DNA from 2 places in the Paenibacillus sp. FSL H8-0048 genome. Region 1 is predicted to be linked to the other one. Evidence: a T-box and tRNA genes for the amino acid it is inferred to sense, from the RefSeq annotation. Region 1 holds a T-box; the other holds one or more tRNA genes.

What was found. The T-box of region 1 lies ahead of NSU18_RS26860 (valine--tRNA ligase). A T-box ahead of a tRNA ligase gene usually reads a tRNA of that ligase, here a tRNA-Val.
Region 2: it has a tRNA-Val gene. The T-box ahead of NSU18_RS26860 (valine--tRNA ligase) is inferred to sense a tRNA for this amino acid. The anticodon was not compared.

What each region holds. Positions count from the first base shown of each region.
Region 1 is NZ_JBBODF010000001.1:6,183,780-6,189,128, forward strand. It holds gene NSU18_RS26850 (LysM peptidoglycan-binding domain-containing protein) at 1-880, shown strand, start outside; gene NSU18_RS26855 (stalk domain-containing protein) at 1,082-1,744, shown strand; T-box leader at 1,837-2,121, shown strand; gene NSU18_RS26860 (valine--tRNA ligase) at 2,282-4,918, shown strand; gene NSU18_RS26865 (bifunctional folylpolyglutamate synthase/dihydrofolate synthase) at 4,924-5,349, shown strand, end outside.
Region 2 is NZ_JBBODF010000001.1:1,452,072-1,457,420, forward strand. It holds gene NSU18_RS06405 (aldo/keto reductase) at 1-727, opposite strand, end outside; gene NSU18_RS06410 (helix-turn-helix transcriptional regulator) at 882-1,691, opposite strand; gene NSU18_RS06415 (NUDIX hydrolase) at 1,754-2,176, opposite strand; tRNA gene NSU18_RS06420 (tRNA-Val) at 2,417-2,488, opposite strand; gene NSU18_RS06425 (Rpn family recombination-promoting nuclease/putative transposase) at 2,588-3,442, opposite strand; gene NSU18_RS06430 (hypothetical protein) at 3,591-4,133, opposite strand; gene NSU18_RS06435 (hypothetical protein) at 4,279-4,851, opposite strand; gene NSU18_RS06440 (GNAT family N-acetyltransferase) at 5,128-5,349, shown strand, end outside.

The sequences.
Region 1 (5,349 bases):
CTGGCAGCAGGAGGAATATACGGTAGCCTATTCGCCGGAGGCAGGAGACGGTAATGCCTCTGAGGAGAAATTCCGCAGTCCGGAGAATGATACCCTGTATGAGAATTCGCTCTGGACCTATGGCGAGGGGGCAGCCGAGGGCTCTGAAGAAGATCAGAGCTACGCTAACCCGGCTGAGGCTGTAGTCCAACCTCTGTATGCTGAAGAGACTACGTACACCCAGCCCGCCGCCTATCTCTCTCCACCCCTGAAGGACAAGGAACCCAGAGCAAGGACACATAGCCTGGATACGGCTTCTCCGGCAGGCACCGCCGCCTTGAACACAGTGGATCATTGGGGCAATGCGAAGCTTCATTCCGCCGCGCAGCCGGAGCCGGTGCTAACCTCCGCTGCCAATGATGCTGCTGCGCTGTTTGCCGGGAACGAAGAAGGCGAGGCGGCAGAGGAGATCCAGGCCACAGACAATGAAGTCTTCCTGTCTGCGGAATCTCTGACTCCCCCTGAGGAGAAGCAGGATCTCAAGGTTGCCCTTGGCAGCAAAAAAGAACCGGGAGCCGCCGAGCAGGAGCCGCTCACCTTCTCCTCGCTGCTCAGCGCAAGCCGTGCCAACAGAGAGCAGGAGGAGCTGCTGTCGGGCAATTTAGACTCTGTAGCGGAGGCTGTTCCTGAGGCCGGCAATGACACAGCGTGGAAGAGCCGGTTCATCGGCGGCATGGGCGGGACGGAGCTGTTCCGCAAGGTAAGGCTCTGCATTGTGCAGCGGGAAGAGACGCTGGACACCATAGCCGAGAAATACCAGCTAAGCACCCGGGAGCTGACCATGTACAACCGGCTGTCCGGTCAGATTGTAGAAGAGGGACAGGTACTATACATCCCTTGAGATTGATGATGTGCGGAGAATTCAGGCTTAACAGGAACAGCCCTTGCCTTACGGATGGGGCTGTTCCTGTTTCTGTGTATGATTTCCGCTTCTGGTTTACAAAACGCTTAAGCCGGGGTAATAGTCAATACCGGCCTACATACATTACACATTCAGGCAGCTATGCGCTGGTACACCACTTCTGGAAGGATGATAACTCACATGAAGAGAAAAGTGGCAGCCACTGCGGCCGCACTAAGCTTGACGCTCACAGTCTCGGCCGGTGTCTACGCCGCCAGCAATCTGCAGGAGATCAAGGCGCTCCTGAACAACAAAATCGGGATCGTCGTAAACGGTCAGGCATATACGCCCAAAGACGGCAACGGCAAAACCCTCGCCCCGATTACCTACAACGGCATCACTTATCTGCCTGTACGCTCCATCGGCGAAGCGCTGAACACCGCTGTCACTTACGATGCTGCGACCAGCCGGGTCATCATCGGTGATGCGGCTGCTCCGGCTGTCTCCTCCGGCGGCTCGTCCGCAGGAACACCAGCCGATTCTGTGAAGCGGCCGAAGAGTCTGCCGGCGGACTTCCCGCTTCCGGCGGACGCGAAGATATTTGATCTGATCGAAGGCTCGGCGACCGGCAAGCCGTCAGCTACCTTTAGCTACACCACCAAGCAAGGACTGGAGACGCTCGGCAATACGTACAAGGACTATTTTGCGCAAAAGGGCGCCACTTCCAAATCGGAAGAAGTCTCTGCGGCCGCCTTCCAGATTATTGATGCAGGCAGCACGTTTGCTGTTACCGTGGACGGGGCTCCCGGAACGGGCAGCCGCCAGGGCTTCAACGTGGTTCAAGTGATCTGGAGCGGGGAGTAAGCGCCAAGGTACGTCTGCTGCGCGCCCTTTGTGTATATGCTGGTTGACTAGGGATAACACTGAATGTATTATTGAACTAAGTAATAACTAGCATAAAGACTGGGAACGGGAAGAGTAGGCGGTCAGCCCTTCAGAGAGCGGGATTATCATTGGTGTGAATTTCCGCAGGATGCAGCCCCCGAAGTCGCCCCGGAGTTGCCCTTCTGAGCTTGTCTTCATCATGAAGACCGGTTAGGATGCGGCCGGTTGCAGCCGTTACCCTGCATGAGTGTCGCGCTAAGCTTTGGGAACCTGCAAGGGAACTTAAGGCAGTGGTTTATTTTTTATTGGCGCGAAACAAAGGTGGTACCGCGAAAGAATGGCCTTTCGTCCTTTGAGACGAAGGGCCTTTTTGTATTCTCGAAAAACCGCTAGCTACTCAATACATTTAACAGTGGAGGGTTCACAATGGCTGATAACAACAATGCAGCAGCAGAGCTGCCGAACGGGCAGGATGCGGCAGAAGCTACCGCTTCAGCTAATCACAAGCAGAGCGATATGCCGACTACATATGATCCGGGAGCGGCAGAGAAGAAATGGTATGCTTACTGGATGGAGAAGGGCTTCTTCGAAGCCGGCAAGCGTCCGGATGCGGAGCCTTACAGCATCGTGATTCCGCCGCCGAATGTAACAGGAATGCTGCATATCGGACACGCGCTGGATTTCACGCTTCAGGATGTGCTGATCCGCACCAAGCGGATGCAGGGCTATGATACCCTATGGCTGCCGGGTACGGACCATGCAGGGATAGCTACACAGACCAAGGTAGAGCAGAAGCTGCGTCAGCAGGGAATCTCCCGCCATGATCTGGGACGCGAGAAGTTCCTGGAGCAGGTATGGGACTGGAAAGACCAGTATGCCAAGACTATTCATGACCAGTGGGCCAAGATGGGCCTGTCCCTCGATTACTCCCGCGAACGCTTTACCTTTGATGATGGAATGAAGAAGGCGGTAAGCAAGGTATTTGTGGAGCTGTACCAGAAGGGTCTGATCTATCGCGGCAAGCGGATTATTAACTGGGACCCGGCTGCCCGTACAGCGCTGTCGGATATCGAGGTAGAATACAAGGAAGTGAACGGGCATCTGTACCATCTGCGTTATCCGCTTAAGGATGGCAGCGGCCATATCACGGTGGCTACCACGCGTCCTGAGACGATGCTGGGCGATACAGCCGTAGCCGTACACCCGGAGGATGACCGTTACAAGCATCTGATTGGCCAGGCGCTGATTCTGCCGATTATTGGCAGGGAGATCCCGGTTATTGCTGATGATTACGTAGATAAGGAGTTCGGCAGCGGTGCGGTTAAGATTACACCGGCGCATGATCCGAACGACTTCGAGATGGGTGTCCGCCATAACCTTCCGCAGATCAATGTAATGGATGAAGGCGGAGTGATGAATGAGGAAGCGGGCGCTTATCAGGGAATGGACCGCAGCGACTGCCGTAAGGCCATCGTAGCCGACCTGAAGGAGCAAGGCGTGCTGATCTCCATTGAGGATCATGTACACCAGGTTGGGCACAGTGAGCGTTCCGGGGCTGTTGTAGAGCCTTATCTGTCCACCCAGTGGTTCGTCAAAATGCAGCCGCTGGCAGAAGCAGCCATCGCTGCACAGAAGGACGGTGACGGGGTCCACTTCGTGCCCGACCGCTTCGAGAAGACGTACCTGAACTGGATCGAGAATGTCCGCGACTGGTGTATCTCCCGCCAATTGTGGTGGGGTCACCGGATTCCGGCCTGGTACTCCGAATCTACCGGGGAGCTTGTAGTTGCGCACGACGAGGAAGAAGCACGCCGTATCAGCGGGCTGTCCGACCTGAAGCAGGATGAGGATGTTCTGGATACCTGGTTCAGCTCCAACCTCTGGCCGTTCGCTACCTTAGGCTGGCCTGACGGGGAGAGCAGTGACTATCAGCGTTACTATCCGAACAACGTACTGGTTACCGGCTACGATATCATTTACTTCTGGGTAGCGCGCATGATTTTCTCAGCCATGGAATTCACAGGACAGAAGCCGTTCTCGGATGTGCTGATGCATGGACTCGTACGCGATGCCGAAGGACGCAAGATGTCCAAGTCGCTGGGCAACGGTATCGATCCGCTGGATGTTATCGAGCAGTACGGCGCTGACGCCATGCGCTATATGATTACTACCGGCAGTACAGCGGGCCAGGATCTGCGGTTCCGGATGGAAAAGGTAGAGCAGGCGCGCAATTTTGCCAACAAGATCTGGAATGCCTCCCGGTTCGCGCTGATGAATCTGGAAGGCGTAGCCTTTGAAGATATTGACATTACAGGTGAGCTTGGCACAGCAGACCGCTGGATTCTGCACCGCCTGAACGAAACTTCCCGCGATATTACGCGTCTAATTGACTCGTATGAGTTCGGCGAGACCGGACGCCTGCTCTACAACTTCATCTGGGATGATCTGTGCGACTGGTATATCGAATTCGCCAAGCTCTCACTGTACGGAGCGGACGCAGCCGCCAAGGCCAAGACCCAGTCTGTTCTGGCTTACGTGCTGGACCGTACACTGCGCCTGATTCACCCGTTCATGCCGTTCATTACGGAGGAGATCTGGCAGCATCTGCCGCATGAAGGAGAATCGATCACGCTGGCCGAATGGCCGAAGTACGATGCGGCGCTTGAGAATCCGCAGGCGGTATCAGAGATGAACCTGCTGATGGATATCATCCGGGCTGTTCGCGGTATCCGTGCGGAAGTGAATGCGCCAATGAGCAAGAAGGTTGAGCTGATCATTAAGGCCGGCAGCCAGGACACCCTGGACATTATTTCCCGCAACGACAATTACATCGGGCGCTTCTGCAACACCTCTTCTTTCGAAGCAGGCCTTGCGCCGCAGACGCCGGATAAAATGATGTCCGCCGTGGTTACCGGAGCGGAGCTGCTCCTGCCGCTGTCCGGTCTGATCGATATCGATCAGGAGATTATCCGTCTGGAGAAAGAAGTCCAGACCCTGAACAGCGAAGTGGAGCGTGTGGAAAAGAAGCTCAGTAATCAGGGCTTTGTAGCCAAAGCTCCGGCGAAAGTCATCGAAGAAGAACGGGCGAAGCAGGCGGATTATTCCGACAGACGCGAGAAAGTGCTGGCCCGTATTGCAGAGCTGAGAGGATAACAGACATGGAAGAGATCACCCGGAGCGGCGCTGCCGCTCCCTTAAGTTCTTATACAGAAGCGGTAGACTGGATCAACAGTCTGATTCCTTTTGGAATCCGGCCGGGCCTGGAGCGGATAGAGCTTCTAATGGAGAAGCTGGGACATCCGCACCGTAAGCTTAAGTTCATTCATGTGGCCGGGACGAACGGCAAGGGCTCGACCTGCGCCTTTTTGACCTCGGTCCTTATTCAGAGCGGATATTCGGTGGGGACCTTTACCTCTCCCTATATCACGAAGTTCACGAACCGGTTCCAGTACAACGGGACGGATATTCCTGAGGAGACGCTGCTTGCGCTTGCCAATCAGCTGCGTCCGCTGGTAGAGGAGATTGCGGGCACTGAGCTGGGCTCACCGACCATGTTCGAGGTGGCGACGGCGCTGGCGATTCTC
Region 2 (5,349 bases), 4.7 Mb from region 1:
CGATCAACGAGACGACCTCCAGGTTCCGGGTGAAGTTCTCTCCCTGGAACCGCGGGTAATGGCGGCGGTAATCATCCTCCGGCAGATCATCGAAGCTCTTGATCTGTCCAGTCAGAAAACCGCGGCCCAGCGGGCTATAAGGAACGAAGCCGATGCCCAGCTCCTTGACCAGCGGCAGAATCTCATCCTCCACCTCCCTGCTCCAGAGTGAATACTCTGTCTGCAGGGCGGTCAACGGATGCACCGCGTGTGCCCGGCGGATCAATTCAGGCGAGGCCTCGGATAAGCCGATAAAGCGGATCTTCCCTTCCTTGACGAGGTCAGCCAGGGTACCGGCGGTTTCCTCAATTGGGGTGTTCGGATCAGGACGGTGCTGATAGTACAGATCGATATAATCTGTGCCGAGTTGATAGAGGCTGGCATCTACGGATTTTTTGATATAGGCCGGATCTCCCTTGGTTCCCTGAGTATGCGTAATGCCGAATTTGGTCGCAATCACCGCCTGATCTCTCCGGCCCTTAAGCGCCCGTCCGAGAAGCCGTTCATTGCCGCCGAAGCGCTGCTGCTCGAAGGCTCCATAGATATCCGCTGTGTCCAGCAGAGTTACGCCCAGATCAAGCGCACCATGAATGGTTCTTACAGACTCTTCATTATCAGGCATCATCATCGTTCCGAGTCCCAGAGCTGATACGCTCAGCCCTTCGTTACCGAGTATTCTTGTATGCATATGGTTGCCTCCCTCTGTCCCTGTAATAGATCTTTCGAACATGTCTTATTCTAACCGTCCTGCCATGGAGCAGCCACAGTACGTTCATACTAGTAAGATCATTACCAGGGAGCAGCGGAAAACGTATGGGGTATGTCCCTCACAGAATCGTCTGCTACGTCATAACAGGGGTATAGATACAAATATGCAGGCCCGGGTGATCCGCCAGATTTGCCATCGAATTGATATCGTATACGACAGGCTGACTTGTACCAAGGCTCTCTATGACCACACGGTTGACCCTTTTGCCCTGAATATTGTGCTGCTTCCACATCCCGGCGAAATCTGCACTGTCCTCCAAGAGCTGATCGACCATCTCCTTGTGCCAGGGATCATGCAGGTTCAAGTCATAATAGGTTCTGTACACACCTACTGAATGTAGGGCGAACTCCTCCCAGTTCAGCATCCGGCGGCGCAGCTCCAGATCCAGGAACAGAAGACGCATCATAATGCGCTCTGAAGCAGACAGACCTCCGAAATCACTTAGCACTTCACTCGCTTTATCATTCCAGGCCAGCACCTCAGACCGCTCATTCGTTATAAAAGACGGATAAGTCAATTGGCGGATAATATCCCGCCACTGCGGGTTCAGCTCCGGATTGACCGTATCTATAGAAGCAAGTGTATCCGGCAAGCCAGGATTCCAAAGCTCAAACAGGTGCTTGCGCTCATCTGCCGACAACCGCAGCGCCTGACTGAGACTCTCCATGACCTCTCTGGAAGCGGTAACCTCCCTGCCCTGCTCCAGCCATGTATAATAAGTGCTGCTGAGGCCGGCCAGAACCGCAACCTCCTCCCGCCGCAGACCTGGCGTTCTGCGCTGACTGTTCGTTTCCTTGATGCCTGCAGCTGCTGGCTGCAGACGGTCCCGCCGTGATCTCAGGTAGTCGCCAAGACGCTTAAACCTCGTAATCTCATTACTCATGAGCTGGGCCTCCTTTCAGCCAATCGTGTGTCTATTCTACCAGAAATACGATTAAGATTGATTCACAGATGCTTCACATATTCACATACTCTCGCATATAGCGTGGGGTAGATCCCCGGGTAGGTCACCGCCTGCGGCAGCTCGCTGAAGCTTCGAAGCTCCGCCATTTCGAACGGGGGCATAGCTCCGAACCTTTTGACATCTGCATAATACAACATTCCGTAGCTCTCTCCCAGCTCATCACTGCTGACCGAATAGATGCATAGCGGATGCAGCTCATAATCTTCGGCGCCTGTCTCTTCATAGAGCTCTCTTACCGCAGCTTCCCCGGGGCTCTCCCCCGCCTCAATATGCCCCCCGGCAAATTCCCAGGTGGACCGCTCACGCTGCCGCACAAGCACCCAATCTTCGCCTTGCTTCATAAAAATCACCACATATTTTAGACTCACCCCAGGGCGCTCCGCTTCATGTAACGTTACGATCATGATAGAATTTCACCTTTTATGTTGTTGGTTAAGGAACTTCCAGACAAGCGCTATTATTGTAATATACTACGGATGGGGTGTCGTGGGTTTTTGTCACTCTTTAAATATCCATAAAAAAAGAAACTATAACATTGCATTAGACACATAAAGTCATCTGCTGCCAAACGTCAATAGCTTCTCTGTTTGTTTTTCGTGTTTCTAAAAAGAAAGAAGGCCTTGAATATCAAGGCCTTCTGCATATAGGACGGATGGGGTTCGAACCCATGACCCCTACCCTGTCAAGATAGTGCTCTCCCGCTGAGCTACCGTCCTGCAACGAAATTTATAATAACACAGGACGTGAGGGAATGGCAAGCTATTTTTATATTTGCTTTTGCAGCATCGGTTACTTCATGGTCAGTGTCTACCCGTTTATGATTTCAAGATTAAAACTTCTTCCTCAGGGAGGCCTGAGGCTCTAACAATAATGGAGGTTTCTACTCCAAGTGCAAGAAGTTCACGCACCATTGCCTCTGCCTTTTTTCGTTCACCCTCTGCTCGTCCTTCAGCTCGCCCCTCAGCCCTAGCACCATTCATCCGCGACGCCTCATCCCGCAAATACTTCATCCGGGCTTCATACTCCATCCTTGTAGCGGCATCCTGACTCAGGAACTCCAGCGTATCCATTGCTTTTTTCAACATCGGTTCATTCATGGTCAGCACCTCCCAGTTTGGTTGTTCAACACCCTTCAGGAATAATAACCAGTTGATCAGACCACCAGTTAATGGGACGGCCTGCTCCTCGAGCTTTGTTAATTCCATTACATGAATTTCCAGATCGTTATTCAACTGAATCCCAGTGTGGTCTTCCCGAAGGTGAAACACATTATGATGACGGTCATTCGGCAGGCAGGAATAGTTCAGAATATTGATCGTCACACACTTCTTCAATTGGCTGTAATCGTCACCTTTTTGAATTTGGTGGTAATACATCTCGCTCCAGTAGAAAAGTGTCCGCTTCTCCATATTGTATGGATTGAACAGCTGCATTTCGATGTTAATCCGTTTGCCCTCTGCCGTCTTGGCCTTGATATCAAGGATTGACTGTTTCTCAGCTGGAGCATCCTTATCTGTGTACGGATTCATTAATATAATTTCTGTAAGCGGGGGTTCGCCGGCTTCCATGAAGGTACTATTGAGGAAGGCCAGCAGAACATCCTTGTTATTCTCACTGCCGAAGATTTTCTTGAAGATAAAGTCATTCCGTGCGTCGAGTAATTCCACGATTATCACTCCAATCATATACATTGATTATATCATGGCAGAACCACTCATTGTAAACGAAGCCAGCCTTTTGTGCCCCATATATTGCTATTCTGTCCCCTTAAATATCTATGAAACATGCAAGCCCATTTTTTATCTTCAGCCCTCCCATTTACCTGTAAGTTATCGCCATTCGCTTATCCACTAATGCAATGCCGTCTGCTACACCTTTACCGTTGAACAGACCTGAAATTACATATATTTTCGAATCATCTTCAGCCTTTGCTGCCCATTCTTTATCATGCAAGTAACGCTTGTTGATGGAATCGTAAGCATAATCCAGATTGCGCTCCATATCCATCAGATATTGATCGCCGTATATTTTTTTGAAGTCATCTTTGGACATGCCAATTTTAAAACCGCCAGTGGTTTCATACGTATCTTTCGATTCCTCTGACAGAGTAATACCTGCCACTTTATCCTCACGGTACATAACCCTTACACCAGAGCTGTACATGACGGAATTCGCAATACTCTTATCATCCCCTTCACCAAGTACCTCTTCCGCTTCCGCACGGCTCATTCCATACCCAACAATGGCTTTAGAATCGTTCACCTTTTGGACGGCTAAATCTTTGGTGGTTAACCCGTCTTTGGAATCCGCACAAGCTGTCAATATGAACAAGAACAACATTACCATTATCGTTTTTCTCATCATGCCCTCCCAGATGCTTTTTACCTAAACTTTACCATGTTAGGCGGAGTAAGAAACAAAAAAAAGACTGCATGAGCACATGCCCACACAGCCTCTATTAATGACAGTATGAATCTACAGCGATCAAGCTGCTCCCATGACTTCCTTAACTAAGCTTATATCTCTCAGTAATTACAGATGCACTTACCGTGAACCCTCTTTTTTGCATGGTCTTTGTCAAGGTCTTCTGAACACCGCCATCCGGATCACATACCAGGTATTTATCAAAACCGGAAGCGGAGGAGTCATGCCCGTCCACAATGACATAATGAGAGTTGGAACCTTCCTCAAGTCTCATCATGCAGATGTTCCCTTTTTCGGCTTCCACGGATACGTCCGCAATCGGAGTAATGCTTACAGTGATACTCTGACTTCCGATTTTTGCAGTGAATCCCTTTGCTGTGAAATCAGCAGCGTTGTCCGTTCCCTTTTTAGTTGCTTCCCAAACGGCGTAATACACATTGGATTTCGTTGCATTAGAGAGCCCGCCTTTATATAAAATAAACATGGCAAGATCACAAATAGGGCAACCAAATTTTTGAATAGTCCCTGTCGCTCCTGTTTTTCCACAATTCTTAAAAAAATTCGCATCTGTAAAAGCCGGAGTAGAGGTACCTGGATTGTAAATTGAAGTATCCCCCTGGTTGATCAGATGGGTAGATGATAGTTTATGCGGCATAAACTATACCTCCTAAAATATATTTGAGAGGATCGAAATCGCTATGCTACCTTCGTCCTCACAATACATAGGATATGTTGATAGATTAGGAGACGCCACCAAGCAAAGTACCCTTCTTTGTGAAGATTTGTTGAATCGATCCTGGATGGCTGTTAACTTTCTCTCTTGCTTTCTATATAATAGAGGCAGCTTACACTCGGAAAGGACTGAACTATGCACAGATATCAATAGTTGTGCCTCACCGACACCATAATATTTAATGGAGGTAACACTTTGATGATTACTGAATTACGTACCGAGCGATTAGTATTAAGACAAATGAGTACCACCGATTCAGCCAGTCTCTTCGCGATCTGGTCCGATCCTGAAGTCACCCGGTTCATGAATATCAGCAATTTCACGGATGAGTGTCAGGCCGTAGAGATGATTGAGCTGCTTGATAAATTAGCGGGCGAGAATCAGGCGATCCGCTATTCCATCACGGAGGCAGAATCCGGC